DNA from 2 places in the Pseudoalteromonas sp. MM1 genome. Region 1 is predicted to be linked to the other one. Evidence: predicted binding sites of a transcription regulator. Region 1 holds the regulator's gene; the other holds the start of a gene.
What was found. Region 1 encodes LexA, which represses DNA repair genes until DNA is damaged. Its sites were predicted from a motif close to TACTGTATNNNNATACAGTA; they were not measured.

Region 1 (16,493 bases):
AGCTGCGCAAAGTACTCCGCTACTGTATTGAATGACTCAGGGTCGTTATCGGCAATTTCATCATACCAAAGGTAGGTTTCGTCACTCCACGAGCGAAGCCAAAGCTTTTCGTAAAGTGCTGAGCCTGCTTGGTCTGGGTAAGGCTCGTTATTATTAAACGGGTCGTTGCCAGTGCGGGGTGTTTCGCAAAAGTTTTTTAACTCATCCGATGGCTCAAATACACCTGCCGTCCATGTTGGGGCTGTGCTTGTAGGAGGTGTAATGACTGGGTCTGGCGTTTCATTCATGCTGCTACCACCGCCACAGCCTGCAAGTGTTAGGCCTGAAAGTGCAACAGCAATAGCGAGTGATGCTTTATTATTTTTAAACATACAAAACTACTTTTTGTAAATAAGTTGTTTAAAATACTACAACACCCGCTTATTTATTCAACGTATTTGGCCCTGATTTATGTAAATGAGTGTACAAACCTGGCTTTTTTAGAGCTTGCTTGTACTACTTTTATTCGCAAACGCTTGCCTTTGCCACGCATCAAATAGCTTTTGTTGTTTGTCTGATATTTTTAAACCGTATGTTTTTTGCATATAAGCGTAGGTGTCGGCAATGCGTTTACGGGCATAAAATGGTGGCTCTACTACGCGTTGTTTAAAGTTAACTTTTACTTCGCAGCGGCCATATTGTGTGGCGTTTTCGCTAAGCATACCAAAGCGATAATTAGAGCGGTCTGCGTTAATTTCGCCAATAGCGGGAGCTAAATTGTTTATGTCGGCTTCCATTTTTCTAAATTTGGCACTGACCTTACGGCAGTTTTTACGCCCACCGTTTTGCCAGCATTGTAGCTGATGGCCAAACTCCCACGCGGGCACTATATGCTCCCACTCTATACGCAATGCACGTACATTAACTTTGCCAGAGGAAGTTAATGTATTACGCGGAATGTAGCCACAGTTGCTAGGATCGGGGATTAGCTTTTTACCCTGTTTTTTAATGTCGCAGCCGCAGTAAAGGCTTTTAGCGTTATCGGGCAGGGTTTTAATTAAGTGCCTTTTAGCCGTTGAAAAGCGGGTAAATTCTTCACTTGATGCCGAAAAACAAATACAACAAGCCACAAAGGCCAAAATAAATTTAAGCATATCCATCACATACGTGAACTACAGGAGGCGCTAGTCTAAAGTTTTGCTGCTAAAAGATAAACCCTGAGCAAATTTTAATCCGCAATGCTTAGTACACTCTATAATGATATAAAAAATAGCGAGGAGATGACCATGCTAGGTGCTTTTTCAATAAGTTTAACGGTTAAAGATATTAGGGCCTCTAAAGCGTTTTATGAAAAGCTGGGTTTTAGTGAGTTAGCAGGCGAGGTAGAGCAAAACTGGCTAGTAATGCAAAACGGTGAGCATTTGATTGGCTTGTTCTCGGGTATGTTTGATAAAAACATGCTGACCTTCAACCCTGGTTGGGATCAGCATGCACAAACAGTTACAAACTTTAAAGATGTTGATACGCTCAGTGAATATTTTCAAAGCGCTAATATAAGCGTTGAGCCTGTGGGTGATAAAAGTTTTATTATTACCGACCCAGACGGCAACCCTATTTTGATTGACCAACACGTGTAAGCTTTTTTAGCCTAACGTTTTGTATTAATAAAATGATACCGCACAAACAAAATAGCACGCTGGTGGCTGCAAAGCTGATAAGTAACGGGTTGTTAAAATTTTCTCGCTCGTCGTAATCCATTATGTGCAGCATCCAAAAAAAGTCGAAAATGCGCCATAATGTGCTGCGAACGGTAATAACTTTGCCGTTAATTGCATTTAAATATAGCGTAGTATTAAAGGTGTCGTTAAATTGTACTTGCCACACATTTGTTTTGTATCCCACTTCTCGAGGGCCTTGTTTTAAAAGCGTTGTGCTAATTGGCTTAGCGTCGATGAGTAAATGAGCTTGCGCATTAGCGGTGATTTGTATTTTAGTGGGCGGCTGAAAGGGGCGGCCCGTTAAACCACTAAAGCTTTGCTGCTCGGTGCTGTTAATAACAGTAATAAGCGGAGTAGTTAAAAAGTGCTCAAATATTATTTGAGTGGGGTTAGCCACTTGTGACGTAATATTATCGAGTGATGTAAGGTAGTCTGCTTGTGTAAATGGGTTTGTAAGTGTGCGCTTGGCAAGGTGCTTACCATGCACGTATTCAAGTGGTATCGCGCTCATTACTAAGCCACCTAAAAGCCAAGCTAAAATTTGTAAGGCAAGTAAAAAGCCTAGCCACTTATGTAGTTTTCGAGCGCGCTTAAATAGTTGTTTTCTCATTTTGTGCTTCTTATTATTTTTAGCGTTAGTGTATTACAGCAGTCCATGCTTTTACTGCGGCATTTTGTCGCAGTTATTCATAAGCTTACTCTAACTTTATAAAAATAATAAAAAGGAGCGATAAAAATCAGTGAGGCTGCGTTTAATTCTCTCGCAGGGCGTTTATTAGCTCTTGTTTGCTCATTTTAGAGCGGCCACTAATGCCTACCTCTTTTGCTTTATCGTATAACTGTTTTTTTGTACGTTGCTCATAATTTGAGGCTTTACCGCCTTTTACAGCTGTTTTATGAGTATTACTATTAGCAATACGTGCGGCTTTTTGTTTGCTCATGCCTTCATCGCGAAGCGCATCGTACTGATCGTCGTTTTTAATTTGCGGGCCATGATCTACCATAATTTCTCTCCTGAGCGTTTAATTACACAGTGTGTGTATAACTTTCATACATAAACGGTAAAATTAAGCGTAACTAGCCTAACCCGTTTTATAAGGCAAATTAGGTGCCAATGGCGTTTAAACAGGCATTTTCTATTAATAAAGCCATGTTTACCGCTTAGTTGATTTGGTATAAAAGTAAAACTGCGTTAAAGTTTGCGATGAAACTATAAGAGGGTAAAAAGCAGACAATGTCGGAAATTCAATTTTTAAATGTAGATCTAGAGCTTGAGTCTAAACAAGATATTAGCGCCCTAGTGGCAGACTTAAAGAAAAACGCGATGGTTTTACATTATGACAAAGACGAATATCGTCAACTTGCGCGTATTGAAGCCTCAGGTGACATAACCACGCCAGATAAAGCTATTAACCACTTGTGCGAGCTTATTGAGTCGTGTTCTCGTAACGCGCTTAAGCAATGGCTAAGCTGCTCTCGCAGAACCTTTGATATTGGTTTTGAGTCTGGTACGTCACCAAAATGTTTTAATCAGGCGCTGCATGCAGACACGTTATTGCGTATATCTGCAATTGGCGCGGGTATGGAAATAACAATTTACCCTATTGAAAAGTAAGCTATTACTTTCGCTCAACCACTGCTGCGGTCATTTTTGATACGCAGCAAAGCTCGTTGCGGCTATTGGTTATTTTTATCTCCCATACAGAACTGCGTTTACCAATATGAAATGCACGAGCCGTTGCTGTTAACGTCCCATTGCGTGACGCTTTTAAATGGCTTGCACTAATTTCCTGCCCTACACAGTAAAACTTTGTAAAATCAACAACAAAATTAGCAGCATAACTAGCAACTGTTTCGGCAAGTACTACATTAGCGCCGCCGTGTACCATTCCCATTGGGTTATGATGCTCAGGTATTGCGGGCATAGTCGCAACTAGGTAATCTTCCCCTATCTCGGTTATTTCTATCCCCATGGTTTTCATTAAAGTACCTTGGCCGTTTATACCTTCATCTAACTGTTTGCAAAGCGCTAATGTGATGGGTTGATACCAAATACTCATAACTACTCCTTTGAATTAAAACCTTGTTTATAGCATTTTATATATGCAATTTTAATAATTACCTAAAATGTACACATGTGTATTTGGTTTAGCTAATTAAAGCGCAATTTAAATTTGCGATTTTTATTTAACTGTATATACTCACAGTTAAATGTACTGTATGGAAAACCAGTTGTATGCGACCATTAACGAAACGCCAAGCTCAAATACTCGAACTAATAAAAGTTTTTATTAAAGACACTGGTATGCCTCCTACACGTGCCGAAATTGCACAAACATTAGGTTTTAAAAGTGCCAATGCCGCAGAAGAGCACTTAAAAGCGCTTGCCAAAAAAGGCGTTATTAAAATGAAGCCAGGCGCAAGCCGCGGTATTCAATTAGTTGAAGAAGAAGAGCCAGAGCAACTAGGTCTGCCATTAATAGGCCGAGTTGCAGCAGGTTCGCCTATTTTGGCGCAAGAACATGTTGAGAGTCACTGTAAAATAGACCCACTTATGTTTAAACCCGCCGCAGACTTTTTACTGCGTGTAAACGGTATGAGTATGAAAGATATAGGTATTATGGATGGCGACTTACTTGCCGTACACCGTACTCAAACAGCAGAAAACGGCCAAGTTGTGGTTGCACGAGTAGATGAAGATGTAACTGTAAAACGCTTAGAAAAAGCAGGCCGAAAAGTATTATTACACGCCGAAAACGAAGAGTTTACCCCTATAGAAGTAGACCTTGAAAACGAATCTTTTAATATTGAAGGTTTAGCTGTTGGCGTAATAAGAAATGCTGACTGGATGTAATTTTAACTATTTTTAAGTCACTTTTTATAAATGCGCACTGTTAAGTGTGCATTTTTGTTTTAAAAAAGACCTTCCACTACCTCAAAGCGGCCTAAAATTATTTAGCCTGTAAACTTTTTTTCACTCATACTTCTATCTTCCTAAGCGTGTTACATCCCTTAATTTTGCTCGTATCTTGGCTGTTAAATAACAATTTAATACTTCGTAATTTAATCAATTTTAAAATATCACTTGATTGTTTTTTATACTAAAACTTGCTTGTTGTACGTTTTTTAGCTAATCATTAATGTGCTGGACTAACAATAACTCACAGCTTTTTAGTTATGAGAACACACAATATACACAAACCTTTTGTTGTCCTAGCGATACCAATTAAAAATAAGATTGGTTAAAAAATAAAAATAACGAATTGGCGTTTAAGCCGTATGCCTCTTCGCTTTGCATTCGCAATAGCATCAAAGGAGCCGTCACATGGGTAAACTGACCTCTACCTTGTGGCTTGTGTTGATTATGTTCCCGCAGCAAGTGCTGGCTAATAGCCAATACAATATGCGCAAGGGCGTAACCGATATAAGTAATAATGTATATCAGCTACACATGACCATATTTTTAATATGTTGTGTGATTGGGGTGATAGTGTTCGCAATAATGTTTTGGGCACTGATTCATCACCGTAAATCTAAAGGGGCAGTCCCTGCCCAATTTCATGAAAGTACCAAAGTAGAAATTCTTTGGACTGCCATTCCGTTTGTTATTTTAATTGCCATGGCAATCCCTGCCACTAAAACCCTCATAGCAATGGAGGATGCCAGTAAGGCCGACTTAACCATTAAAATTACAGGGTCACAGTGGAAGTGGCATTATGAATATATGGGCGAAGACGTAGAGTTTTACTCTATTTTATCTACCCCTCAAGACGAAATAGCCAACCTTGTTAATAAAAACCCTAATTACTTACTTGAGGTTGATAAACCTTTAGTGCTGCCAATTAATCAAAAGGTGCGTTTTTTAATGACCTCAGATGACGTTATCCACTCTTGGTGGGTCCCTGATTTTGCCGTTAAAAAAGATGCCAATCCGGGGTTTATCAACGAAACGTGGACCAACATTAACGAAGAAGGTATTTACCGAGGACAGTGTGCAGAGCTGTGCGGTAAAGATCATGGTTTTATGCCCGTGGTGGTTGAAGCTAAGTCGCAAGAGGACTTTAACGCATGGCTTGCAGATGCTAAGCAAGCTAAGCAAAAAGCGGCATTAGCCGATGCTGCTTTGCTTGATCAAACGTTGCCTAAAGAAGAGTTAATGACTTTAGGCGAGCAAGTGTATATGGCAAGTTGCGCTGCGTGTCATCAACCAACAGGAATGGGATTACCGGGCGTGTTTCCTGCGTTAAAAGGCAATCCAATTGTTTTAGGTGATATAAAAGATCATATAGATGTTGTGATCCATGGTCGTCCAGGGACTGCAATGCAGGCATTTGCTAAACAGTTATCAATAAAGCAGCTTGCGGCAGTAATTACCTACAAGCGTAATGCGTGGGGTAATGATACGGGTGATGTCATCCAACCTAGTGAAATTCAGGCAGCACTTGATGCGGAGGCGAACTAATGAGTAGCATAGTAGAACAACCTAACGCCAATGACGCTCATCACGGTCATCACCCAGCCAAAGGTTTTAAACGTTGGTTATACACAACAAACCATAAAGATATTGGCAGCATGTACTTAATTTTTTCGCTGACTATGTTTTTAATTGGCGGTGCAATGGCCATGGTTATTCGGGCTGAGTTATTTCAGCCAGGATTACAATTGGTAGACCCACACTTTTTTAACCAGATGACCACAGTACACGGTTTAATTATGGTGTTTGGTGCTGTAATGCCGGCCTTTACGGGGCTTGCTAACTGGATGGTACCGCTCATGATTGGCGCGCCAGATATGGCACTGCCCAGAATGAACAACTGGAGCTTTTGGATTTTACCTTTCGCTTTTTTAATTTTATTGGCCTCGTTATTAATGCCTGGAGGCGGCCCCGCATTTGGCTGGACGTTCTATGCGCCGCTTTCAACAACGTACAGTAACGACAACACCGCAATGTTTGTGTTTGCAGTGCACATTATGGGGATTAGCTCAATTATGGGCGCAATAAACGTTATTGTGACCATCGTTAATTTACGTGCCCCAGGCATGACATGGATGAAGCTACCATTATTTGTTTGGACATGGCTAATAACCGCATTTTTATTAATTGCTGTTATGCCTGTATTGGCCGGAGCGGTCACTATGGTATTGACCGATAAATACTTTGGAACCAGCTTTTTTGATGCAGCAGGCGGCGGCGATCCGGTAATGTTTCAGCACATATTTTGGTTTTTTGGCCACCCCGAAGTGTACATCATGATTTTACCCGCCTTTGGTATTATTTCGACCATAGTGCCTACGTTCTCCCGTAAAAAACTATTTGGTTATGCCTCCATGGTATACGCCACTTCTTCTATCGCATTACTGAGCTTTATAGTGTGGGCGCATCATATGTTTACTACCGGTATGCCCGTTGCTGGCGAGCTATTTTTTATGTACGCGACCATGCTGATATCGGTGCCAACAGGAGTAAAAGTTTTTAACTGGGTGGCCACTATGTGGCGAGGTTCTATAAGTTTTGAAGTACCCATGTTATTTAGTATTGCATTTATTGTGCTATTTACCTTGGGGGGCTTTTCGGGGTTGATGTTGGCTATAACACCAGCTGATTTTCAATATCACGATACTTACTTTGTGGTGGCGCACTTTCATTACGTGTTAGTTACGGGGGCAATATTTTCTATTATGGCAGGCGCTTATTATTGGTTGCCTAAATGGACGGGCAATATGTACAACATTGCCTTGGCTAAGTGGCATTTTTGGTTATCGCTGGTAAGCGTTAATGTGCTGTTTTTCCCTATGCATTTTGTTGGGCTGGCAGGTATGCCTCGCCGCATTCCCGATTACGCTCTGCAGTTTGCTGACTTTAACGCGATTATAAGCATAGGTGGGTTTGCCTTTGGTTTATCGCAGTTACTCTTTGTGGCTGTGGTAATTAAGTGTGCCCGAGGGGGCGATAAAGTGCCTGCAAAAGTATGGGATGGTGCTGAAGGTTTAGAGTGGGAAGTAGACTCTCCTGCGCCGTATCATACTTTTTCTACACCGCCGGAAATTAAATAATGACACATGCACCGCTATTAAAGCGCCTAATTCTTATTTGTATAGGTATGTTTGCTTTTGCATTTGCCTTAGTGCCCTTATATGACGTGTTTTGCGACATAACCGGGCTTAATGGCAAGCCGTCGCTTGAGCAAGCTAAGCAAAGTACACAAATCACTGAAAACCGAGAGATAGGTGTGAGCTTTACAACCCATGCGCAAAGTGGTGCGCCGTTTATTGTTAAGTCAAAAGAATACAGTGTTGATGTGAAACCGGGTGCTATGCGTGAGGTAATGTTTAGCGCAAAAAACACCAGTGATATCGATAAAGTAATGCAAGCGGTGCCTTCTGTGTCGCCTGGAAAGGCGGCTAAGTACTTACATAAAATAGCGTGCTTTTGTTTTGATCAACAACCGCTAAAAGCGGGTGAAGAACTTGAGTTTAAACTGCTGTTTTATGTAGATACTGCTCTGCCGAGCGACGTAGAAGAGCTAACTTTATCGTACACCGTATTTGATATTAGTGAGCAGCTGGTAGCAAGTAATAACTAGCCTGCATGTCTAGTGAAAAACTAGGAGCAAGTAACATGAATCAAGATTATGAAAACTACTACGTACCCGAGCAAAGCCCTTGGCCCATAGTGGGCGCGGTGGCGTTATTTTTTATTGCAGTGGGTGCGGCGTTAACAGTTATGAATTTAGAAAGTGAAGGGGGCAGCGGTGTGTACCTGCTATATGCAGGCATTGCAGTGCTGCTATATATGATTTTTAGTTGGTTTAAAAATGTAATTAGCGAGTCTGATCAGGGCTTGTATTCAGCGCAAATGGACCGCTCATTTCGACAAGGAATGAGCTGGTTTATATTCTCTGAAATTATGTTTTTTATGGCCTTTTTTGGCGCATTATTTTACGCCCGCATACTGTCGGTGCCTTGGCTAGGTGGGGCTGGGAATAATGCGATGACCAACGAAGTGCTTTGGCCTACCTTTGAGGCAGTATGGCCGTTACTAACCACGCCAGCAGGTGAAACCACGCAAGCTATGGGATGGCAGGGCTTACCCCTTATTAATACGCTTATTTTATTAGCGTCTTCGGTTACTTTGCACTTTGCTCACGTAGCTATTGAAAACAATAAACGTAAACCGCTAAAAGTGATGTTGGGAGCAACCATTTTATTGGGCGTGTGCTTTTTAGCATTGCAGGTAGAAGAATATATTTATGCCTATAACGAGCTAAATCTAACACTAGATGCAGGCATTTACGGCAATACATTTTTTTTACTGACAGGTTTTCATGGCATGCATGTGACCCTTGGCGCCATTATTTTGTTTGTTGTATTTGTGCGTATTTTAAAAGGCCATTTTACGAAAGATAAACATTTTGCGTTTCAAGCAGCGGCTTGGTACTGGCATTTTGTTGATGTGGTGTGGCTGTGTTTATTTGTTTTTGTATATGTGTTGTAACGGTTAATGGTGAGTGATTAGCCTTTATAAAACCAAGTTTTACAGCGGCTATCACCATCACCAAAACTACCACAGAAAACAGCACACGACGGCCTAAAAAATGCGACATAGGCCGACCGCCAGATTTGTCGGTCACCATAATAAATAGCGCTCTAAACAAGTTGAAAAGTATAAATAGTAACAGCAGCACAATAATAATTTTAATAATCACTGGGTTGACCCTTTATGCAGTTAATTTTAAGGCGTAAACAAAAGCTTAGCTCATTTATCGCACTTTGCGTTGTGGTAGCTGTGGTGCTGGTATGTGTACGTTTAGGGTATTGGCAATTAGCAAGGGCTGAGCAAAAGCAGCAACAGCTAACAGCTATAGCTAAAATGCAAACCCAAGGTGTAATGAGCTGGGGGCAATTACAGGCCATGCCTACAAAGTGGAATAAAACAGGTGTAGTGGTTGAGCTTGTCGGAAAAATAATAAATCAGCAATACTGGCTTTTAGATAACCAAGTTTACCAAGGGCAAGTCGGTTACGATTTATTGGTTTTATTTAAGCCAAGCCAAGCAAGTGATGCTTTACTCGTTAATTTAGGGTGGGTAAAAGCGCCTATTTCACGCAGCGAATTACCGAACATCCAACTTCCTAAACGTAATATTACGTTTAAAGCGCAGATAAAAGAGCAAAATCTAACGAGCTTTAACTTACAAACCAATTCGACAAAACAAGACCTTCAAAAACGAATTCAATCAATAGATTTACAAAAGCTAAGTGAGCAGAGTAATCAATCGTTATTTAATTTTATGGCTTATCGTCAAGGTGCTGGAGATGCGCTAGCTATACCGCATTACAAAGCGGTGGTGATGAGTCCGCAAAAGCACCAAGCGTATGCAGTGCAATGGTTTTTAATAGCCTTAGCCTGTGTAGTGGTGGCCATTTTTGCCAGTAAAAAGAGGACTAACAATGAAAAATAATCCTTTAGTTTTGTTTGTTGTATGTTGCGCTGTACCGCTAGTACTCGCATACGGTGCGCTAAAACTAGACTGGTTGCCTAGCGCTATTACCAATAATGGCGAGTTTTTACAGCACGAAGTAAAGCTTGAAAACTGGCAGCAACATAACCCTAAGCAATGGACAATTGCGCTTAATTACTCCAATAAATGTAATGCTTCGTGTAATGAGCAGCTCAATGCGCTTGATAACTTATATATCGCCCTAGGAAAAAACCAAGGCAAGGTTGATATGGCTGTAATGGGGGCGCCAAAAGTTAAAAACATTCCTTGGAAAACCTTTAACGCGCAACAAAATTTGCAGCCCGCTAGCTTATATTTAATCGATCATATGGGTTTAGTGGTGCTTGAATATCCGTTTAAAGAGCAGCCTCAAGAAAACCGTTTAGTACAAAAAGGTTTATTAAAAGATTTAAAAAAACTACTTAACTATTCTCGTTCAAGCTAATTAATAGCGCATTGTTAATGGGAGATTCCTATGTATAAAAATTATAAAAACTGGGTACTTGCAACGGGGTTACTTGCGCTGTTGGTGGTAGGGCTAGGTGCTTATACACGTTTAAGTGACGCAGGTCTTGGTTGCCCCGATTGGCCCGGTTGCTATGGCTTTTTAACTGTACCAAAGCATGAAGCCGATATCGCACTGGCTACCCAAAGTTATCCCGATATGATGTTTGAAACCGCCAAAGCGTGGAAAGAAATGATCCACCGTTACTTTGCAGGCGCGCTGGGGTTGCTTATTTTAGCGCTATTTGTATTGGCTTTTGTAAAGCGCCATTACTCAAACACGCCGGTTAAATTACCGCTAGCCTTATTATTGTTAGTTATGTTTCAGGCTGCGCTGGGTATGTGGACCGTTACTATGAACTTGCAACCGCTCATTGTAATGGGCCATTTGTTGGGGGGATTTAGTATTTTATCGCTAATCACTCTTTTATATCTGCGTTTAACCAGTAAGCCTATAGAGGGCGGAGATAGTAGCGCTAAACGCCACTTTTCATTGAGCTTAGTTGCATTGACTGTGTTGGTTATTCAAATTGCTTTAGGTGGGTGGCTTGCAGCAAATTATGCGGCGCCACACTGTAATGGTTTACCGCTGTGTAGTTATGCGCAGCCATTTTCACTCAGTAGTGTGTTTCAGCTGCCGCTTGAACACAGTAATTATGAGTACGGAGTGTTATCGCAGCAGGCACGTATGTCTATTCATCTACTACACAGAATTTGGGCGCTAGTTACATGTATTGTGTTGGCGCTAATTATGTGGCGTATATATAGGCAAGCGCAATCTGCAAAAATAAAACACTGTACTGTCAGCGTGCTCGTTGCACTACTTTGCCAAATTAGTTTGGGACTTGCGGTGGTGCATTGGCATTTTCCGCTTGGAGTGGCACTGGCGCACAATTTAATGGCAGCTATTTTGTTATTGACTATGGTTAGGTTGTGTTACTACCTAAAAGCACGCACATAAAGGGGAATAATTATGGCACTCACACTCGACAAAAAAGAACTACAGGTTATTAGCGCACACCCTTTTATTCAACGTGCTTATAATTTATTGCAAGATTACTTAGCTATTAGCAAGTTTAAAGTAGTGGCTATGTTGGTACTTACTGCTTGGGTTGGCTTGGCACTGGCGCCTGATGTAGGGCGAGGCATTGTAGTACAATTTATTAGTTTACTAGGTATTGGCTTGCTCTCTGGCGCTGCGGCGGTAATAAACCATGTTGTTGATAGTGAAATAGATACAAAAATGGCGCGTACACGCCACCGCCCTGTAGCCAAAGGCCGGCTTAGTAAAACCCATGCGTTAAGCTTTGCAGGTGTGATAGGGGTTGCTGGTTTTATAATGCTAATGCTTTGGGCAAACACCCTAACAGCCGTGCTTACGTTGTTTGCATTAGTTGGGTATGCTTTTATTTATACCTCTTTTTTAAAGCGTGCTACACCGCAAAACATTGTAATTGGTGGCTTAGCTGGGGCAATGCCGCCCTTATTGGGTTGGGTTTCTGAAACCAATCAAATGGCAGCCGCGCCATGGTTACTTGTAATGATTATATTTACATGGACCCCACCGCATTTTTGGGCGCTGGCAATAGCACGCAAAAGCGATTACGAACGCGCTAAAATTCCTATGTTGCCAGTGACTCACGGTATCGACTTTTGTAAAACCTGCGTTGTGGCTTACACCATATTACTGGCGCTTGTATGCGTATTACCTTATTTAATTGGTATGTCGGGCGGTATTTATTTAGTAGGCGCATGTGTGCTCAATGCACTCTTTTTGTATAAAGCGGTTAAGCTTAAATTAGCCCCAAATAATGATACCGCAATGGACTTATTTCGCTTTTCAATTGTGCATTTAATGGTACTCTTCGTGATCTTATTTATAGATAAATGGCTCCTTTTATGAAGCAGTTACGGATTAGCTTAGTTGTAATTTTTTCGTTTTTACTTGTCGCTTGCTCAGAGCAAAATAGTGCACCCGATGTGCAAGCCTTAGTATATGAGCAAGCAAAGCCTCTTTCTGATTTTACACTTAACGACCAAAACAGTAAGTTAGTTACCAAAGCGCAATTTTTGGGGCAGTGGAACTTAGTGTTTTTAGGCTATACTAGTTGTCCAGATATTTGCCCCTTAACGCTTGCTAAACTAAACAGCGTGTATAAAAAGTTACATAACGAATACCCATTGCAAATTTGGTTTATGTCGGTAGACCCTCAACGCGATACGCCTGTAAAGCGCAAAGCGTACATTGATTATTTTAACCCTGACTTTTTAGCTGTTTCGGGTGAGCACAAAAACCTATTCCCAGTGGTTAGAGAGCTTGGCCTAATTTATGCTATTAGTGACTCAAAAGAATCAGACTACGCGGTCGATCATAGTGCTTCGGTGGCTTTAGTTGATGCAAATGGAGCTGTAAGAGCCATATTTAAGCCTGAGTTCCAACAAGGAAATGTGCCCCTTATTAATACCGCTCAACTCATTAGCGAATTTAAACAAATAGCAGATTACTATAAAAACTAGTTTTAAACTTTTCACGCATTTTAAAAGGAGCTTAGGCTCCTTTTTTGCTTTTTAGCGCCACTTTTAAAAGTTTTATTAATTTTTTTGAGCCTTTTATGGCAATTTTAATAACTAAGGCTAAGCTTTTGTTATGAATTGAATTGACAGGGAAAGTCCTGAAAAAATGCTAAAACTTCCAAGCGAACTTGCGATTATGCAAGTAGAGACTCTTCACCAAGATTTATTACAAGAACTCAATAGCAATAACGATATTTGTTTAGATGTCAGTGAGGTTGTTTCAGCCGATACCGCGTCAATTCAACTTTTGTGTGCCTTACAAAAACACCTACTTACCATACACCATAAAATTGTATGGGTAGGCAGCAGTGATGCACTTCAAAACGCCATTAATCAACTTGGCTTAAGTCAATATTTAACACTTGAAAGTAAAGGTTAGAGGTTTATATGAAGAAAATTTTAGCGGTTGATGATTCTGCGTCAATGCGTCAAATGGTGAGCTTTACGCTTAAAACCGCAGGTTTTGATGTTACCGAAGCAAAAGATGGCAGCGAAGCCCTCGCGATTGCTAAGCAGCAAAGTTTTGATGCGGTAATTTCAGATGTAAATATGCCCATTATGGATGGCATTACGCTTATCAGAGAGCTCAGAGGCCTTCCTGATTACAAGTTTACGCCGCTACTTATGCTAACCACAGAGTCAGGATTAGATAAAAAAGTAGAAGGTAAAGCAGCTGGCGCAACAGGCTGGATTGTAAAACCTTTCAACCCGGATCAGTTACTAGCGGTACTTAAAAAAGTCATTCGTTAACTGAGGAGTGCGGCGTGAGTATAGATTTAAGTCAATTTTTTGAAGTGTTCTTTGAAGAAAGTTTTGAAGGCCTAGATACAATGGAGGCCGAGCTATTAAATTTAGAGCCCGGCGAAGAAGACTTAGAAACAATAAATACTATTTTTAGAGCTGCGCACTCAATTAAAGGGGGCAGTGGCACCTTTGGCTTTAACTCAGTTGCTGAGTTTACCCATGTGCTAGAAACCCTACTCGATCAAATACGCCAAGGCGAGCGCGAGCTAACCACCGAGCACGTTAATTTATTACTTAAAGCTGTTGATTGTTTGCGAGGTTTACTCGGTGAGCTGCAAGCAGAGCAAGAGCCTGATTTATCACAAGCTACGACTTTAAAAAAACAATTTGAAATTGTACTCGAAATGCAAGCCGATTCAGCCCCAAGCGAGGCAAACGAAGTAACAGCTGCTGCTGAGGTAAATACCTTTCAAATCGATTTCAAGCCGCATCATCACCTTTTTAAAACAGGTAACGAGCCTTTATTTATGATCAGCGAATTAGCTGAACTCGGCGAGCTTGAAACACAGGCATTTTTAGACGATATCCCAGATATCAAAGATTTAAGCAGTGACGAGTGCTACTTACACTGGCGCTTTTTTTTAAATACCAGCGAAAAAAAAGCAGCCATTAAAGAGGTGTTTGAATGGGTAGAAGATGATGCTGATATAAAAATAGAGCTCTGTGGCGGGTTATTTGATGAAGACACTTCTCATACCGCAAACGCTGATGAAAAGAGCAGCGATAGCACAGCCCAAACACCGCCTATTAGCAATGCTAAAAAAGCACCCGATAAACCTAAAAGCAAACCCACAGCCGATAAAAAGCCAACATCAGCACCAGAGTCTACCTCAATAAGAGTAGGAATAGACAAAGTAGACTCGTTAATAAATATGGTCGGTGAGCTGGTGATAACACAAGCCATGTTAAATCAGTTGAGCGAGCAAGAAATTAGCGAATCAACCATTACGTCATTACAAGAAGGCCTGGCACAACTGGCGCATAATACTCGAGATCTGCAAGAAAATGTGATGCGTATTCGTATGTTACCGATTAACTTTGTATTTAGCCGGTTTCCGCGTTTAGTACGCGATATAGCGCAAAAACTAAATAAACAGGTGGAGTTGAAATTATTAGGCGAGCAAACCGAGCTAGATAAAACGGTAATGGAAAAAATATCTGACCCTATGGTTCACCTAGTCAGAAATTCCCTCGACCATGGCCTTGAAACAATTGAACAGCGGGTTGCCGCTGGTAAAGATCCTGTGGGCACGGTGACCTTAAATGCCTTCCATCAAGGCGGCAATATTGTGATAGAAATAATGGACGATGGACAAGGCTTAAATACGCAAAAAATTAAAGAAAAAGCCATTACGAATGAGCTGATCACCGCTGATTGTAATTTAACAGATGATGAAATTAACGAGCTTATTTTTATGCCTGGCTTTTCTACCGCCGATGCGGTTAGCGACTTGTCTGGGCGTGGTGTAGGAATGGATGTTGTTAAGCGCAATATTCAATCTTTAAATGGTTCAGTTGAGGTTTCATCAGCGCCTGGCGTTGGCTCTACCTTTACAATTAGGCTGCCCCTTACGCTTGCCATTTTAGATGGTCAATTAGTTAAAGTTGCCCAGCATACTTATATTATTCCACTTATTTCTATTGTTGAATCACTACAGATTGATATCACTAAAGTAAGCCGAGTGGGTAAAGATTTAGATGTACTAAGGCTGCGTGACGAATACATCCCTATTTTACGCCTATATCAAATTTTTAATCATCAAAACGCCATAGAGTCATTAGACAAAACTTTGCTGGTGGTTGTTGAAACCGACAACCAAAAAGTGGGTTTGCTGGTTGATGACTTACTTTCGCAGCAGCAGGTAGTAATAAAAAGTTTAGAGGCGAACTATCAAAAGGTAGACGGGGTGTCTGGAGCAACTATTTTAGGCGACGGGCGTGTATCGTTAATTGTTGATATTAGCGGCTTAATAAAATTATCAGGGCTTAAAAAACCAGGTAGCCAAGAGCTAATCATAGATTCTAAAACACCTCTGGAGGCTTCATGATTAGTGAACAAAGCGAGCTAAATAACAAAATTGATTTAGGTCAACAGCAAGGCGTTAAGCAGTTTTTAACTTTTATTATGGCAGGCGAAGAATACGGCGTAGATATATTAACCGTGCAAGAGATCAGAAGTTGGGAAGAAATTACCGTACTGCCCAACGCGCCGGATTTTGTTAAAGGAGTAATAAACCTTCGCGGCACCATAGTGCCAATAATAGATTTGCGCTTACGTTTTGGCTTGCCAAGCACTGAATATGGGCCATTAACGGTTGTTATTGTTGTAAAAGTTATTTTTGAAAACGATTCAAAAATAATGGGTATCGCAGTAGATGCGGTGTCAGATGTTTACAGCATTGCAGAGCAAAACG
Region 2 (16,493 bases), 1.1 Mb from region 1:
TTTTTTAGATAGCAGCTCTAATGCTGCTATCCCCGCCACCGAATTACCAAATTCATTTAACCCTGGTGAATACACTGCCACCGTAAACTTACCCGGTAATACCGCTAATATAGTGCCTGACACACCCGACTTACCCGGCATTCCCACCCTGTAGCCAAAGTCTCCTGCCGCATCGTACAAGCCACTAGTGAATAAAAGCGAATTTAGCTGTTTATTCTGGCGGCTACTCAAAACACGCTTACCCGAGCTGTAATCAACCCCTTTATTCGCTAAAAAGTTATACGCTCTAGCTAGCTCAATACAGTTAAGCTCAATCGCACAAAAGTTAAAGTAAGACCAAAGTACATCGTCTACATCATTTTCAAAATTACCAAATGATTTCATTAAATGCGCCATAGCAGCATTACGGTGCCTAAACTCGTACTCAGAATTGGCCACTTTTTTATCAATCACTATTGCACTATTACCTGCAAGTAACCTAAACGTTTCAAGCATTGAGTGGCGAGGTGCTGATAATCGACTGTACAAAGCATCGCACGTTACAATCGCGCCAGCATTAATAAATGGGTTACGTGGCACGCCTTTTTCGAACTCTAACTGTGTAAGAGAATTAAACGCGGTTCCTGAGGGCTCTTTGCCTACCCGATGCCATAGCTCGTCGCCATAGCGCTGTAGCGCCATTGTAAGCGTCATTACTTTAGAAACTGACTGAATAGTAAAACGTTTTGAGCAATCCCCCGCACAAATGGTTTCGCCATCTGTGGTATAAATAGCAATAGAAAACTGCTCTCTAGAAACCTCAGCAAGAGCAGGAATATAGTCTGCAACCTTACCTTGTGATAATAAAGGACGCACTTCGTGTGCTATTTCATCTAGAACAGTTTGGTAGTCAGCAGTGGGCAATTCACACCTCTATTTTGGCATTTATAAAATTTAATTTTAACACGCACAACTTCTGCACGCCTAGCTATGTTACATGAATAAAATAGCAGATAAGCATGAACTTAATGTTTATTTTCAAAGTGATATTTTCTATACCAAAGTAATACCAATCCGCAATAAGTCTTAATCATTTTGCGGGGCTATAAAAAACTGATTACACTCAGCACGATGTGCGCCGTGGCTTTGCCTCAGGAACTTAGCGTTATATAGGGATATGAATGTTATGGCTCAAAGGATTTACAAGAGCGGGCATTACAGAGACTGAGTTAGCATGAGATCTTGGCTTTTTATTAAACCCCAGACAGCAAAAACCCCATTACATAGCTGTAACGGATTTCTTTAATTTGAATCCTGGTAATGTCATAGTGCCCACAGCGGTGGAGAGTCACATAGCAAATACTACACTATCATTAGTCGTGCTCATCTTATACCAATCCGCATAATTAAGTGTTCTATTTTGAGGTTGGATAAACGTGTTGATAGCAAGGCAAAAAATTCGCTATTAAGTTGTTCTCGGCAATTGCTCCTGCATTGCTCTACCTTCTGCAACCATGCAGTCGTAAATGAGAATTTTTTAACGCAGATAGCGACACGTTTAGCCCCTGAAAATGATTAAGTATTAATGCGGATTGGTATTATTGGTGAGGCGAGCCTTATCTGCGGGTTTCGTGATACTCAACCCACGCTACGAAGTACAGGTTGACGCTGTGCAGCTGATAGCTGACGGCTGACGGCTGATAGCTAATATTTTCACTTTGTTACAGACGGCAAAAAACCCGTTACATCGCTGTAACGGGTTTCTTTAATTTGAATCCTGGCAATGTCCTACTTTCACATAGCAAATGCTACACTATCATCGGCGCTGTTTCGTTTCACTACTGAGTTCGGCATGGGGTCAGGTGGGTCCAAAACGCTATGGTTACCAAGAAAATTCTGTTCAATTTTCTTATTTTTTATTTATTAAGTTTTAAGTCCTTCGACTGAATTTGGAGCCTGGCAATGTCCTACTTTCACATAGCAAATGCTACACTATCATCGGCGCTGTTTCGTTTCACTACTGAGTTCGGCATGGGGTCAGGTGGGTCCAAAACGCTATGGTTACCAAGCAAATTTGGGCGTTAATACGTATTTCTACGTACTAACTAAATCTGGAAAATATCTGATAATATTTTTTAAGTCTTTCTAAGTAATATCTACTTTAGTTATATTAACTTCTGTCTAAACTGTCGCATAAAACGCGTTTGGCGTTGTATGGTTAAGCCTCACGGGTAATTAGTACAGGTTAGCTTAATGGCTCACACCACTTCCACATCCTGCCTATCAACGTTGTAGTCTTCAACGGCCCTTCAGAGACTTTAAAAGTCTAGTGAGAAATCATCTCGAGGCCTGCTTCGCGCTTAGATGCTTTCAGCGCTTATCAGTTCCGAACGTAGCTACCGGGCAATGCCATTGGCATGACAACCCGAACACCAGCGGTTCGTTCACTCCGGTCCTCTCGTACTAGGAGCAACCCCTCTCAATTCTCAAACGCCCACGGCAGATAGGGACCGAACTGTCTCACGACGTTCTAAACCCAGCTCGCGTACCACTTTAAATGGCGAACAGCCATACCCTTGGGACCGACTTCAGCCCCAGGATGTGATGAGCCGACATCGAGGTGCCAAACACCGCCGTCGATATGAACTCTTGGGCGGTATCAGCCTGTTATCCCCGGAGTACCTTTTATCCGTTGAGCGATGGCCCTTCCATTCAGAACCACCGGATCACTATGACCTACTTTCGTACCTGCTCGACGTGTCTGTCTCGCAGTTAAGCTGGCTTCTACCATTACACTAACCGTACGATGTCCGACCGTACTTAGCCAACCTTCGTGCTCCTCCGTTACTCTTTGGGAGGAGACCGCCCCAGTCAAACTACCCACCAGGCACTGTCCGTAACCCCGATTCAGGGGCCAACGTTAGAACATCAAAACTACAAGGGTGGTATTTCAAGGACGACTCCACAAAAACTAGCGTCTCTGCTTCTAAGTCTCCCACCTATCCTACACATGTAGGTTCAATGTTCAGTGCCAAGCTGTAGTAAAGGTTCACGGGGTCTTTCCGTCTAGCCGCGGGTACACAGCATCTTCACTGCGATTTCAATTTCACTGAGTCTCGGGTGGAGACAGCGTGGCCATGGTTACACCATTCGTGCAGGTCGGAACTTACCCGACAAGGAATTTCGCTACCTTAGGACCGTTATAGTTACGGCCGCCGTTTACCGGGGCTTCGATCAAGAGCTTCGTCCGAAAACTAACCCCATCAATTAACCTTCCGGCACCGGGCAGGTGTCACACCGTATACGTCATCTTGCGATTTTGCACAGTGCTGTGTTTTTAATAAACAGTCCCAGCCACCTGGTCACTGCGGCTCCCGTCCGCTTAGAGAGCAAGTCTCATCACAGATAGGAGCGTACCTTCTCCCGAAGTTACGGTACGATTTTGCCTAGTTCCTTCACCCGAGTTCTCTCAAGCGCCTTAGTATTCTCTACCTGACCACCTGTGTCGGTTTGGGGTACGATTCGGTATAATCTGAAGCTTAGAGGCTTTTCCTGGAAGTATGGCATCAGCAACTTCATCACCTTGGTGACTCGTCTCGTGTCTCAGCCTAACAGCAACCCGGATTTACCTAAGTCGCTAGCCTACTCACTTTCACATGGACAACCATCGCCATGCTTGCTTAGCCTTCTCCGTCCCCCCATCGCAATTATACCAAGTACGGAAATATTAATCCGTTTCCCATCGACTACGCCTTTCGGCCTCGCCTTAGGGGTCGACTTACCCTACCCTGATTAACATGGGATAGGAACCCTTGGTCTTCCGGCGTGCGGGTTTTTCACCCGCATTATCGTTACTCATGTCAGCATTCGCACTTCTGATACCTCCAGCAACCCTCCCGGGTCACCTTCAACGGCTTACAGAACGCTCCCCTACCACTCATCCTAAGATGAATCCGCAGCTTCGGTGCATAGTTTAGCCCCGTTACATCTTCCGCGCAGACCGACTCGACCAGTGAGCTATTACGCTTTCTTTAAAGGATGGCTGCTTCTAAGCCAACCTCCTGGCTGTCTGGGCCTTTCCACATCGTTTCCCACTTAACTATGACTTTGGGACCTTAGCTGGCGGTCTGGGTTGTTTCCCTCTTCACGACGGACGTTAGCACCCGCCGTGTGTCTCCCGGATAGTACTTTACGGTATTCGGAGTTTGCAAAGGGTTGGTAAGTCGGGATGACCCCCTAGCCTTAACAGTGCTCTACCCCCGTAAGTATTCGTCCGAGGCTCTACCTAAATAGATTTCGGGGAGAACCAGCTATCTCCCGGTTTGATTAGCCTTTCACTCCTAGCCACAGGTCATCCCCTAACTTTTCAACGTTAGTGGGTTCGGTCCTCCAGTTGATGTTACTCAACCTTCAACCTGCCCATGGCTAGATCACCGGGTTTCGGGTCTATACCTTGCAACTATTCGCCCAGTTAAGACTCGGTTTCCCTACGGCTACCCTAAACGGTTAACCTCGCTACAAAATATAAGTCGCTGACCCATTATACAAAAGGTACGCAGTCACCTAACAAGTAGGCTCCTACTGCTTGTACGTACACGGTTTCAGGTTCTATTTCACTCCCCTCACAGGGGTTCTTTTCGCCTTTCCCTCACGGTACTGGTTCACTATCGGTCAGTTGGGAGTATTTAGCCTTAGATGATGGTCCACCTATATTCAGTCAAAGTTTCACGTGCTCCGACCTACTCGATTTCACTCAAAATGCGTTTTCATGTACGGGACTATCACCCTGTATCGTGGCACTTTCCAGAGCCTTCCATTAACACATAATCAGCTTAAGGGCTGTTCCGATTTCGCTCGCCGCTACTATCGGAATCTCGGTTGATTTCTTTTCCTACGGGTACTTAGATGTTTCAGTTCTCCGCGTTCGCCTCGTTAACCTATGTATTCAGTTAACGATACCTGCAAGCAGGTGGGTTTCCCCATTCGGAAATCCTAGTCTCAAGCGCTTTTTACTAGCTTGACTAGGCTTATCGCAAGTTAATACGTCCTTCATCGCCTCCAACTGCCAAGGCATCCACCGTGTACGCTTAGTCACTTAACCATACAACCCAAACGGGTCTTTGTTATGTGACAGTTTAACTTCGCCAGAAGTTAATATTGAATACTAAAGTAGATACCAATTAATCATTCGATTGAATAATCAATGGCATTTTTTACTTTTGAAAACTCTTGATAAATATAAATATTTATCAGAATTTTATTATCAGCTTTTCCAAATTTTTAAAGAGCATATTAATTAGTTAAGCCAGTGGCTTAGCTAACTAACAATCATCTGTGTGGACACTACGAACAAATAAGTTCTAAATCGTATAAGGAGGTGATCCAGCCCCAGGTTCCCCTAGGGCTACCTTGTTACGACTTCACCCCAGTCATGAATCACTCCGTGGTAAACGTCCTCCCGAGGGTTAGACTATCTACTTCTGGAGCAACCCACTCCCATGGTGTGACGGGCGGTGTGTACAAGGCCCGGGAACGTATTCACCGCGTCATTCTGATACGCGATTACTAGCGATTCCGACTTCATGGAGTCGAGTTGCAGACTCCAATCCGGACTACGACGCACTTTAAGTGATTCGCTTACTCTCGCGAGTTCGCAGCACTCTGTATGCGCCATTGTAGCACGTGTGTAGCCCTACACGTAAGGGCCATGATGACTTGACGTCGTCCCCACCTTCCTCCGGTTTATCACCGGCAGTCTCCTTAGAGTTCTCAGCATTACCTGCTAGCAACTAAGGATAGGGGTTGCGCTCGTTGCGGGACTTAACCCAACATCTCACAACACGAGCTGACGACAGCCATGCAGCACCTGTATCAGAGTTCCCGAAGGCACCAAACCATCTCTGGTAAGTTCTCTGTATGTCAAGTGTAGGTAAGGTTCTTCGCGTTGCATCGAATTAAACCACATGCTCCACCGCTTGTGCGGGCCCCCGTCAATTCATTTGAGTTTTAACCTTGCGGCCGTACTCCCCAGGCGGTCTACTTAATGCGTTAGCTTTGAAAAACAGAACCGAGGTTCCGAGCTTCTAGTAGACATCGTTTACGGCGTGGACTACCAGGGTATCTAATCCTGTTTGCTCCCCACGCTTTCGTACATGAGCGTCAGTGTTGACCCAGGTGGCTGCCTTCGCCATCGGTATTCCTTCAGATCTCTACGCATTTCACCGCTACACCTGAAATTCTACCACCCTCTATCACACTCTAGTTTGCCAGTTCGAAATGCAGTTCCCAGGTTGAGCCCGGGGCTTTCACATCTCGCTTAACAAACCGCCTGCGTACGCTTTACGCCCAGTAATTCCGATTAACGCTCGCACCCTCCGTATTACCGCGGCTGCTGGCACGGAGTTAGCCGGTGCTTCTTCTGTCAGTAACGTCACAGCTAGCAGGTATTAACTACTAACCTTTCCTCCTGACTGAAAGTGCTTTACAACCCGAAGGCCTTCTTCACACACGCGGCATGGCTGCATCAGGCTTGCGCCCATTGTGCAATATTCCCCACTGCTGCCTCCCGTAGGAGTCTGGGCCGTGTCTCAGTCCCAGTGTGGCTGATCATCCTCTCAAACCAGCTAGGGATCGTCGCCTTGGTGAGCCATTACCTCACCAACTAGCTAATCCCACTTGGGCCAATCTAAAGGCGAGAGCCGAAGCCCCCTTTGGTCCGTAGACATCATGCGGTATTAGCAGTCGTTTCCAACTGTTGTCCCCCACCTCAAGGCATGTTCCCAAGCATTACTCACCCGTCCGCCGCTCGTCATCTTCTAGCAAGCTAGAAATGTTACCGCTCGACTTGCATGTGTTAGGCCTGCCGCCAGCGTTCAATCTGAGCCATGATCAAACTCTTCAATTAAAAAGTTTTTTGTCTTTCGACAGCTCAATGAATTCTGAATTTATTTAATATCTTTCGATATTGAATTGACTGTGCTGCAATTCCTACCGGAGTAGTTATTGCTGTTGGTCACTCAGTTTCAATTGAGACTCTAAATTTGTTTGCCTCACTACCTAAGTAGCTTGGCTGTTAGAACTCAATCTGTACGAGTGCCCACACAGATGATTGCTTTATATTGTTAAAGAACGTTGCGATTAAAGCGTTAAACTTTATCTCGCTAGGGCTGCGCATCTTACGCTTTCCTATTTTTTTGTCAACACTTAATTTTGTTAAACTTGAAAGTTTTTAAAACTAAGTTTTACTCGACTCACTAAGTGGTTGGCTTACCTCGCTAAGCGTTGCCTGCTCTGCCGTCTCAGTGGGGTCGCATTATAGGGAGAACGATTTTTTACGCAAGCGTTTTTTATTAAAAACTATAAATAAAAGCTCTTTCGTGCATTTTTCACTCTAAACAGCCAAAATAAGTACAAAAAACAAGCTAACTCTATATGCAAAGCCCAGATTATTTTAAATATACCTATGTATAAAACGCAAAAAGCACCTATAAGGTGCTTTTAAGTTAATTTATTAACTGCGCGTATTAATACAAAATACTATAAAGCTTTCTTCTGTATTTCGCTGCAAGTGCATCTCCATCAGGTAAAGAAGCAATAATTGCTAAGAAGCTTGCTTTAGCATCATTAAAGTTAAGATCCTTTTTAAGTACGCTGAAGAGTGTTTCGAGTGCTTCTTCTTTTCGTCCTGCATCATTTAGCAATTGGCTTAGCTCTATTTTCAGGTCTAAGTCATTTGGGTACTTTTCTACTTGAGATTGCTTTTCTTTTATCTCTGGCGAGTCGGTAGCTTCTAGAGCCGCTTCGCATTTAGCTTTTATATTATGAAAATAAGCATCTTGCTCTTGGGCGTCAATGGTATCAATGAGTGCTTGCGCATCATCTAACTTGTGTATTTGAATACATATATCGGCTAACACAAGCTTTATACGTGCGTTTGCACTGTCTATTTCATACGCTTGCTTTGCGTAATTAAATGCAGCATTTAGGTCCGACTTTAATAATGCTTGTTTTGCTTGTTCAAGAAGTAGGTCCTGCTGCGCTGGTAAATGCTTACTCAAGGCTTCGCGAATTTGCGCGTCTGTTTGAGCACCAGCTAATAAATCTACTGGCGCTGAATCTTTTAACAACACAAGTGTAGGTAATGTTTGTAAGCCAACCTGCTGCGCTAATTGCGAGGCGAGTGCTTGTTCTGCGTCACAATCAAGATTAGCCACTACAATATGGTCTTTATATTGCGTAGCTAAATTTTCTAATATGCCGATTTGGCTAATACACTCTGGACTTTGTGGCGAGTGGAAGTTAAGCAGCACCAACTTTTGTTGTGATGTTTCACCGAGTACTTGCTGAAGGTTTTGTGCGTTGATACTAACTATGTTGCTCATTGAATTAATTGCCATATTCATTTATTTAGGTTTTTATATGGAGACGAACATAATAAATACAAGTATTAAATACTTTCAAATAATGAGGGAAAACATGAAAATCACCTATCTAGTTGCTGCATTTATGATAGCAAGCCCACTTACTTATGCTAAGTCACTAAACTTAGATTTAACTAAGAGTATGCCAGCTATTGAAAAGTTTTACCTCGACTTACATCAATCTCCAGAGCTTTCATATCATGAACAAGAAACTGGCCAAAAAATAGCATCGCAATTAACAAAACTTGGGTTTGATGTAACAGATAATGTGGGTGGCTTTGGTGTGGTAGGAATTTATAAAAATGGCGTCGGCCCTACAATAATGATTCGTACTGATACCGATGGCCTCCCAATCACAGAGCAAACCGGTAAACCTTATGCATCTAAAGTACAAGTGACCAATGAGCAGGGGAATAAAGTAGGTGTAATGCATGGCTGTGGCCACGATATACATATGAGTTCGTTTATTGGTACTGCTGAGCAACTTATTGCCCATAAAAACGAGTGGCAAGGAACGTTAATGATGGTTGCTCAACCTGCAGAAGAAGTTGGCGGTGGAGCAAAAGCCATGTTAAGTGAAGGCTTATTTAGTAAATATGCTAAGCCTGATCATGTTATTGCGCTGCATGTAAGCGCCAGCGTACCTGCAGGTAAGGTATCAATGAAAAATGAATACACCATGGCAAGTGTTGATTCGGTAGATATAACGATAAAAGGTAAAGGCGGACACGGCGCCTACCCGCATACTACCGTAGACCCAGTAGTTATTGCGGCGCGGACAGTATTAGCATTACAAACAATCACTAGCCGCGAGCTTTCTCCACTTGAACCTTCAGTTGTAACTGTGGGTTCTATTCATGGTGGCTCAAAGCATAATGTCATTTCCGATGAAGTAAAACTTCAGCTTACTCTTAGAAGCTATAATCCAGAGGTACGTGAGGCGCAAATAGCTGCAATAAAACGTATTACAGCCGGTATTGCTCAAAGTGCAGGCCTTAGTGAGCCACACTACCCTGTTGTTCATGTACACGAAGATGAGTCTATTCCATCTACTTACAACAACCCAGAGCAAACTAACATTGTTAGGAGTGCTATTGCTGATGCAATTGGCGCAACTAATGTACTTGAAACAAAGGCGGTTATGGCTGGTGAAGATTTTGGACTGTATGGTAGAACTGACGAAAACATTCCTATTACGTTATTTTGGTTAGGTGGTGTAAACCAGCAGCAATATACAAATGCGATAAAAAGTAACCAAACACTCCCTTCATTACACTCAAGTAAGTTTGCGCCAGATTATAAAGTAGCATTACCTACCGGTATAAAAGCCATGAGTAACGCTGCAGTCGCGTTATTTAATAAAAAATAAGCCGTATTTGAAAGCTCAGCGATTAAGTAGTTGCTGAGCTCTTTTTATGGTTTGATTTTTTAAATGATGCTTTTTTAGCACGCTTAGCAAAGCGCTTTTTAGGCGGTGCTTTAGGAAGCTTTGAAAATATATGGCTATCACAATTAGCTGCCTGCTTTACAAAACCTTCAAGCTCCACCAGCAGTGGCTGTAAAAATTGTTGGTAGCTCATTGCTTGTTGAGCAATATTGCCTAAACTCGCCTCCCATTTAGCGGTCAAATCGGGGCTAGCTAAGCCCTCTGGTAAAACACTAATAAGTGCCAAACCTGTTTGCGTTGCTTTAATTGCTTTACCTTCTCGTTTTAAAAAACGACGCCTAAATAATAATTCGATAATTCCTGCGCGGGTTGCCTCTGTTCCTAATCCATCGGTCTCTTTGAGGATCTTTTTAATTTGCGCATCTTTTACATAACGACTAATGCCGGTCATGGCACTTAGCAATGTTGCATCAGTAAAATGAGACGGTGGCGTAGTGTGTTTTTCTACCACTTCACCTTTAGTGCAGTTAAGCACCATTCCTTTTGTTAAACGAGGCAAGGTTGCTTCATCTTTTAGCTCGGCTTTACCCATTAATACCTTAAACCCTAAGCTTACGTCTTGCTTTGCGTTGGCTTTAAATAAACCTCCCGCAATTGTTACCTCTACTTTGGTTTCGTTATAAATGTAATCGGGGTAAAACTGGATTAGGTAATGCCTGCAAATAAGTTGATACACTTTTGCCTCATCAGGCGCCAAAGTCGCTGTTTTTAATTGTTTGGCGGTAGGAACAATTGCATGGTGCGCAGCCACTTTTGCATCGTTAAAACATTTGCTGCGTTTTTTAGCGTCTGCCCCATTCACAAACTCAGTATTTTGACCGCCGTTAGCTGCAATTGCCTTTAAAATTGCAGGCGCATCTAAATGGTGCTCTTTAGGTAAATAGCGATTATCTGAGCGAGGGTAAGTAATTAATTTATGGCGCTCATAGAGCGTTTGGCAAATATCGAGCACTTGCTGAGCAGCCATACCGAATGCCTTTGCTGCATCTATTTGCAGTGCCGATAAATTGTAAGGCAGTGGCGCGCTTTGTTTTTTTTGTTTTTGTTCAAGCGCTGTAACCTCGCCTGGCTGATTGGCTATTCGCGAGGCAACATTTTCAGCGAGTGCTTTATTTAATACACGCCCTTCTTCATCTTGATAAGGCTCGCAGGCTTTGCTTGGCACCCATTTGGCCACAAAGCTTTGCTGCTCGGAAGTTAATAAATGTGCTAACACTTCATAAAATGGTTTAGATACAAAGTTAGCTATTTCGTTATCTCGATTAACCACTAAGCCTAAAATTGGAGTTTGTACACGACCCACCGACAACACATTGCCAAAACCTGCTTTTTGACCCGCCAGTGTATAAGCACGTGTAAGGTTCATACCAAATAACCAATCAGCACGAGAACGTGCAAGCGCTGATACACTAAGTGGAATAAATTCACGATTTGAACGCATAGTATTAAGCGCTTTTTTTACGGCAGCTAAATTTAAGTCGCTAATAAGTAAACGTTGGATACTTTGCTTTTTAGTTTTGCTTATTTTTGCTTGCTCTATTACCTCATCTACCAAAAGTTGACCCTCACGATCGGGATCGCCAGCATGCACGAGTACTGATGCCTGCTTAATTAGCTTTTTTAAAATAGTTAATTGCTTACGCGTTTTCGTTTTTGCCTTGAGCTGCCATTGCTGTGGCACTATGGGAAGGTGTTCAAATTGCCACTTTTTAAAACGTGCATCATAATCATCAGGTTCAGCTTGCTCAAGTAAATGCCCTATACACCACGAGACGCAGTCACCATTAGCCACTTCTATATAACCCTCGTGTTTTTTATGTGGTTTTGGCAATGCATCAGCAATGGCTCTGCCAAGTGATGGCTTTTCTGCGATATAGAGTTTCATGGGAGTTGCTCATTAACTGTTTATATGAACAGTAGTTTAGCACAGCTATTTAGAAGATGGAGCGCTTTCTATTTCTTAGGGGGTATTATACCAATCCGTAATAATATCTAATCATTTTGCGGGGCTAAACGTGTCGCTATCTGTGTTAAAAAATTCTCATTTAGAACAACTAAATAGCGAATTTTTTGCCTTGCTATCAATACGTTTATCCATCCTCAAAATAGATCACTTACTTATGCGGATTGGTATTACTTTTTTTAGCTAAGAGCATGATTAAAGGTAAATAACACACTATGACGGTGCCAATGTTGATAAAGGGCATTAACGTTTTGTAAATAATGGTGCTGTACGCTAAATCCCAAAGGTGACGGTCAACTAATCTGAATAATTGTAATATAGGTGCGCCAATAACCACTAACTGACCAATAACGCATTGCCATAAATAAACTTTATCTTTTATTCCCCAATAAGCTATTAACGCCATCCATATAATATCGGTAGCCGCCCATACTAAATAACGATAAATATAAATATCGTCAAACTCTCTCAAGCTAGAGGCTGTTATCCCCCCAAAGAAGAAGAAAGCGACGGTCAGTAATGCAAACCTAAAGGCTAGGTAATCTTTAAATATAAAAAATAATAAAAGAGCCGGGCTTAGCATAAAGACCCAGCTTTTACTTAAAATACTAACGAAATACAAAAACCAATCAGGCAAAATGTTTTACCTTATTTCTCTTTTGTATCGTCGTCGGTACCATCACCATTTCCCGGCATATCGCAGTATTTATTGATTATTTTCACAGGCACTCCATTACATATGTTAAGGAAATGTACTGTAAGCTAAAATAATGAGATTGCCAAGATACTTAAAGGGATAAAGTACCTTAAAAAGAAACTAATTTACTAAAGTTTAACGCTAGGCAATAACCTAGCGTACATCAATAGGGTCTGACTCTTTGGCCTTACCTTGTAAAATTGATATTTCAACTCGGCGGTTTCTGCGTCTATCTTCGTTTGAATCGTTTGGCACCAGCGGGCGTGTATCAGCGCGCCCTACTACCATCATGCGGTTTTTATCAAACCCTTGAACAGTTTGTAATTCACTTGCTACTGCTACCGCGCGTTTTGACGATAAGTCCCAATTATTAATATATAACTCGTTTGAAACCTGAAAATCATCAGTATGCCCCGAAACCGTAATTTCACCAGGTACATCTTTTAATAATTTACCAATATCTTGAATTATGGGCTTAAACTTAGGCTGTAAAAATGCACTCCCTGAGGGAAATGAGCCATTTTCACGGATACGAATAATAATTTGCTGACCGAGGGATTCAAGCTCAATTGCCCCGTCTATAATTTGTTTTTCGAGCTGTTGCGCTATTTTTTTCACTAGCTCATTTGTTTGTTCTTGATCGGCCGCTGAAGTTGCTTGCTCTGAAGATTGCTGCTGCGATGTACTACGTGACTCGCCACCACGCTTATCGCCACGTTGTTCTTGTCTACCACCAGCGGAGCTTTCATCACCCGCTTGAAACTCAAGCATTTGCTGGGTCATTTCAACGGTTTGCTGTTGAATGGTTTCTATCGGGGTAGGCTCAGGCTTGCCTGGAGTAAATTCCATAGCAATAACTGAGGTCCCTTTTGGAATGTCTTTTACTTCTATTTTGTTTTGAACACCAAAAGCAAACTTCATCGAGCCTGCTATTTGCTTAAATTTAAGTACATCCATTTCTGAAAACGCGAGCAAAAGTACAAAAAAGCACATTAAAAGCGACATTAAGTCGGCAAATGTTCCCATCCAAGCAGGCAAACCTGGCGGTGGGCATTTGCACTCTTGATCAGACATGGTTACTCCTCGGTATCTACTTTGCGCTTAGACTCAGCAAGGTAGTTTTTCAATATACCTTCAATTACTTTCGGGTTTTGGCCATCTTGAATACCTAAAATAGCATCCAATATTAGACGCTGATTCATGGCTTCTTCATCTTTACGAAGCTCCAGTTTTACCTGAATAGGAATAGCCACTACATTTGCTAAAAATGCACCATATAAAGTCGTTAACAATGCCACCGCCATTGCAGGGCCGATGGCTTTAGGGTCATCCATGTTAGATAACATAGCAACTAAGCCTATTAACGTTCCTATCATACCCATTGCAGGGGCTATATCGGCAAGTGACTTAAATAAACCGGCGCCCAGTTCGTGACGAGTTGTAGTTAAAGAAATGTCTTTTTGAAGCGTGGCACGAACTACATCAGCATCGTGGCCATCAACGAGCATATCTACCCCTTTTCGCATAAAAGGGTTTGGTATTTCGGCTTCTTCAAGGGCTAAAAAACCGCCTTTACGAGCAGAGTCAGCAAGTTCAACTGCTTTTTCGATAAGCTCTTCTGGCGATTCGATTTTAAACATAAATGCTTTACCAACAACCTTACCTATGCCCAAAAACTGCGACAAGGTAAAGTTTGATAACACAATAAATAGTGAGCCACCAAATACAATTACACTAGAAGGCGCATCGGCAAACATACCCATTTCGCCGCTACTACTCATAAACATGGACATGACAATTAAACCAATTGCGCCAAGGATCCCAATTATGGTTGCTAAATCCACATTTCCTCCAAAGTATTATACTTTGTTATTCAAACTTTTATTATTAACTGCTTATCGGCAAGATACTGAAATACTTAAGCCATTTTTGAAAAAAGTGTAAAACACTGTGTTTGGCCTAATTTTAGATCAAGATACCCTGCTCGCCTAGCGACTGATTAATTTTATTGTACACAGTGAGCGTTAATACGCATCTTATACATGGTAAAAATACGATTTAAACTGATATAACTCAAAAAACAACGATCATCCTTTGACCTAGTTTAGCATTCCCCCTAAAATTGGCTCCTAAATTTATCATGCTGGCTGAAATTAAACATGGCGACTAAAAAACCTGAAAACCTAAGTTTTGAACAAGCACTCGAAGAACTCTCAAGCATTGTTGGTGAAATGGAACAAGGTGACTTATCGCTTGAACAGTCGTTAAAGCAATTTGAGCGTGGTATAGCCTTAGCTAACGCCTCAACAGGTAAGTTACAACAAGCAGAACAAAAAGTGTCTATTTTGATGGGTAATGACGAAAAAGCAGCGCTTACTTCCTTTTACAACGATATGGAATAACCGTGAGCATACAAGAAAAAATAGAATGTGCTCAACAAGATGTCGTAAAGACCCTGCAACAGTACTTTGATCAACCCCTTGATACCGCACACGCAGTAAAAGAAGCCACGCAGTACGGCTTATTTAACGGTGGCAAGCGTTTACGCCCCTTTTTAGTCTACGCAAGTGGTGAAATGCTCGGAGCTAATAAGCAAGATTTAGATATTCTGGCTGCTGCTATTGAGTGTATTCACAGCTACTCGTTGGTGCACGATGATTTACCCGCTATGGATGATGACGACCTTCGTCGTGGACGCCCAACTTGCCATATAGAGTTTGGCGATGCGCATGCAATTTTAGCAGGCGATGCACTACAAACATTAGCCTTTGAGCTAATCTCGGCTCACAAATTTACCTGCAGCGCGGCAACCCAAGTAAAAATGATCAGCGCACTGGCTAAAGCATCAGGGCTTGAAGGTATGGTAGGCGGACAAGGGTTAGATATTGCAGCCACTGATAAAATGATTACAGTACAACAGCTTGAGCGAATTCATAGGTTAAAAACAGGTGCCTTAATCAACTGTGCCATTACACTCGGTGCATTATGTAGCGAAAAAGCAGACAAACAAACCTTAGAAAATTTAAGTGTTTTTGGGTATGCTATAGGGCTGGCATTTCAAGTGCACGACGACATTTTAGATGTTGAAGGTGACACATTTACTCTAGGTAAGCCACAAGGTTCTGATTTAGCGGCGAATAAAGCAACTTATCCGGCCTTATTAGGTATGCAAGGTGCCAAACAAATGGCGCAAAATTTAATAGAGCAAGCGCATCAAGCATTAAACAAAATAGATGCTGATACCTCTGTTCTAGCGGCGCTGGCAAACTACCTGATTAAGCGTGACCATTGAGTGTTACATATACGTATTGCCATTTAGCACTGACATTATTACTCAACAGCGGTAACAACTAATAAGTTAGCACCGCTGTTAGCGAAGGATAAAATAAATACCATGACACTTGATAGTAGCAAGTATCCATTACTTAACTTGGTTGACGAACCAGCCCACTTACGCGATTTAGCGCAAGACAAACTCCCTGCGTTTAGCAACGAGTTACGAGACTATTTACTCAACTCTGTTTCGCAAAGTAGCGGCCATTTAGCGTCTGGTTTAGGAACTGTTGAGCTTACCGTTGCGCTTCATTATGTGTATAACACACCAGAAGATCGCCTAGTATGGGATGTAGGCCATCAAGCGTACCCACATAAAATTTTGACGGGTCGACGCGATTTAATGCATACAATTCGCCAAAAAGATGGATTACATCCGTTCCCTTTTCGTGAAGAAAGCCAATACGATACCTTTAGCGTAGGCCATTCAAGTACCTCTATTTCGGCAGCACTTGGTATGTCTATTGCGGCTCAAAAAGAAGGTAAAGGCCGTAAAACTGTTGCCGTTATAGGCGATGGCGCGATTACAGCAGGTATGGCATTTGAAGCCATGAACCACTTAGGCGATGTAAAATCTGACATGTTAATCATTTTAAATGATAACGAAATGTCGATTTCTGAAAACGTAGGTGCGTTAACCAACCACTTTGCGCG

Region 2: a site for LexA is predicted at 11,746-11,765, ahead of QUE46_RS03950 (DNA topoisomerase III). Genes of this name have one in related genera too.

The regions. Positions count from the first base shown of each region.
Region 1 covers NZ_AP027922.1:3,468,056-3,484,548, reverse strand. Annotated here, with positions in the region: gene QUE46_RS15800 (S41 family peptidase) at 1-371, opposite strand, end outside; gene QUE46_RS15795 (endonuclease) at 480-1,139, opposite strand; gene QUE46_RS15790 (VOC family protein) at 1,266-1,616, shown strand; gene QUE46_RS15785 (hypothetical protein) at 1,591-2,307, opposite strand; gene QUE46_RS15780 (Rho termination factor N-terminal domain-containing protein) at 2,450-2,701, opposite strand; gene QUE46_RS15775 (hypothetical protein) at 2,932-3,312, shown strand; gene QUE46_RS15770 (PaaI family thioesterase) at 3,317-3,757, opposite strand; gene lexA (transcriptional repressor LexA) at 3,934-4,551, shown strand; gene coxB (cytochrome c oxidase subunit II) at 5,023-6,159, shown strand; gene ctaD (cytochrome c oxidase subunit I) at 6,159-7,751, shown strand; gene QUE46_RS15750 (cytochrome c oxidase assembly protein) at 7,751-8,281, shown strand; gene QUE46_RS15745 (cytochrome c oxidase subunit 3) at 8,317-9,192, shown strand; gene QUE46_RS20270 (DUF2909 domain-containing protein) at 9,092-9,403, opposite strand; gene QUE46_RS15735 (SURF1 family protein) at 9,418-10,158, shown strand; gene QUE46_RS15730 (hypothetical protein) at 10,148-10,642, shown strand; gene QUE46_RS15725 (heme A synthase) at 10,673-11,662, shown strand; gene cyoE (heme o synthase) at 11,675-12,604, shown strand; gene QUE46_RS15715 (SCO family protein) at 12,601-13,218, shown strand; gene QUE46_RS15710 (STAS domain-containing protein) at 13,382-13,654, shown strand; gene QUE46_RS15705 (response regulator) at 13,663-14,025, shown strand; gene QUE46_RS15700 (chemotaxis protein CheA) at 14,040-16,127, shown strand; gene QUE46_RS15695 (chemotaxis protein CheW) at 16,124-16,493, shown strand, end outside.
Region 2 covers NZ_AP027922.1:869,405-885,897, reverse strand. Annotated here, with positions in the region: gene glsB (glutaminase B) at 1-903, opposite strand, end outside; rRNA gene rrf (5S ribosomal RNA) at 1,755-1,869, opposite strand; rRNA gene rrf (5S ribosomal RNA) at 1,934-2,048, opposite strand; rRNA gene QUE46_RS03970 (23S ribosomal RNA) at 2,194-5,080, opposite strand; rRNA gene QUE46_RS03965 (16S ribosomal RNA) at 5,350-6,883, opposite strand; gene QUE46_RS03960 (tetratricopeptide repeat protein) at 7,503-8,360, opposite strand; gene QUE46_RS03955 (M20 family metallopeptidase) at 8,455-9,768, shown strand; gene QUE46_RS03950 (DNA topoisomerase III) at 9,791-11,731, opposite strand; gene QUE46_RS03945 (hypothetical protein) at 11,961-12,446, opposite strand; gene QUE46_RS03940 (flagellar motor protein MotB) at 12,660-13,580, opposite strand; gene pomA (flagellar motor protein PomA) at 13,583-14,350, opposite strand; gene QUE46_RS03930 (exodeoxyribonuclease VII small subunit) at 14,666-14,908, shown strand; gene ispA ((2E,6E)-farnesyl diphosphate synthase) at 14,911-15,798, shown strand; gene dxs (1-deoxy-D-xylulose-5-phosphate synthase) at 15,901-16,493, shown strand, end outside.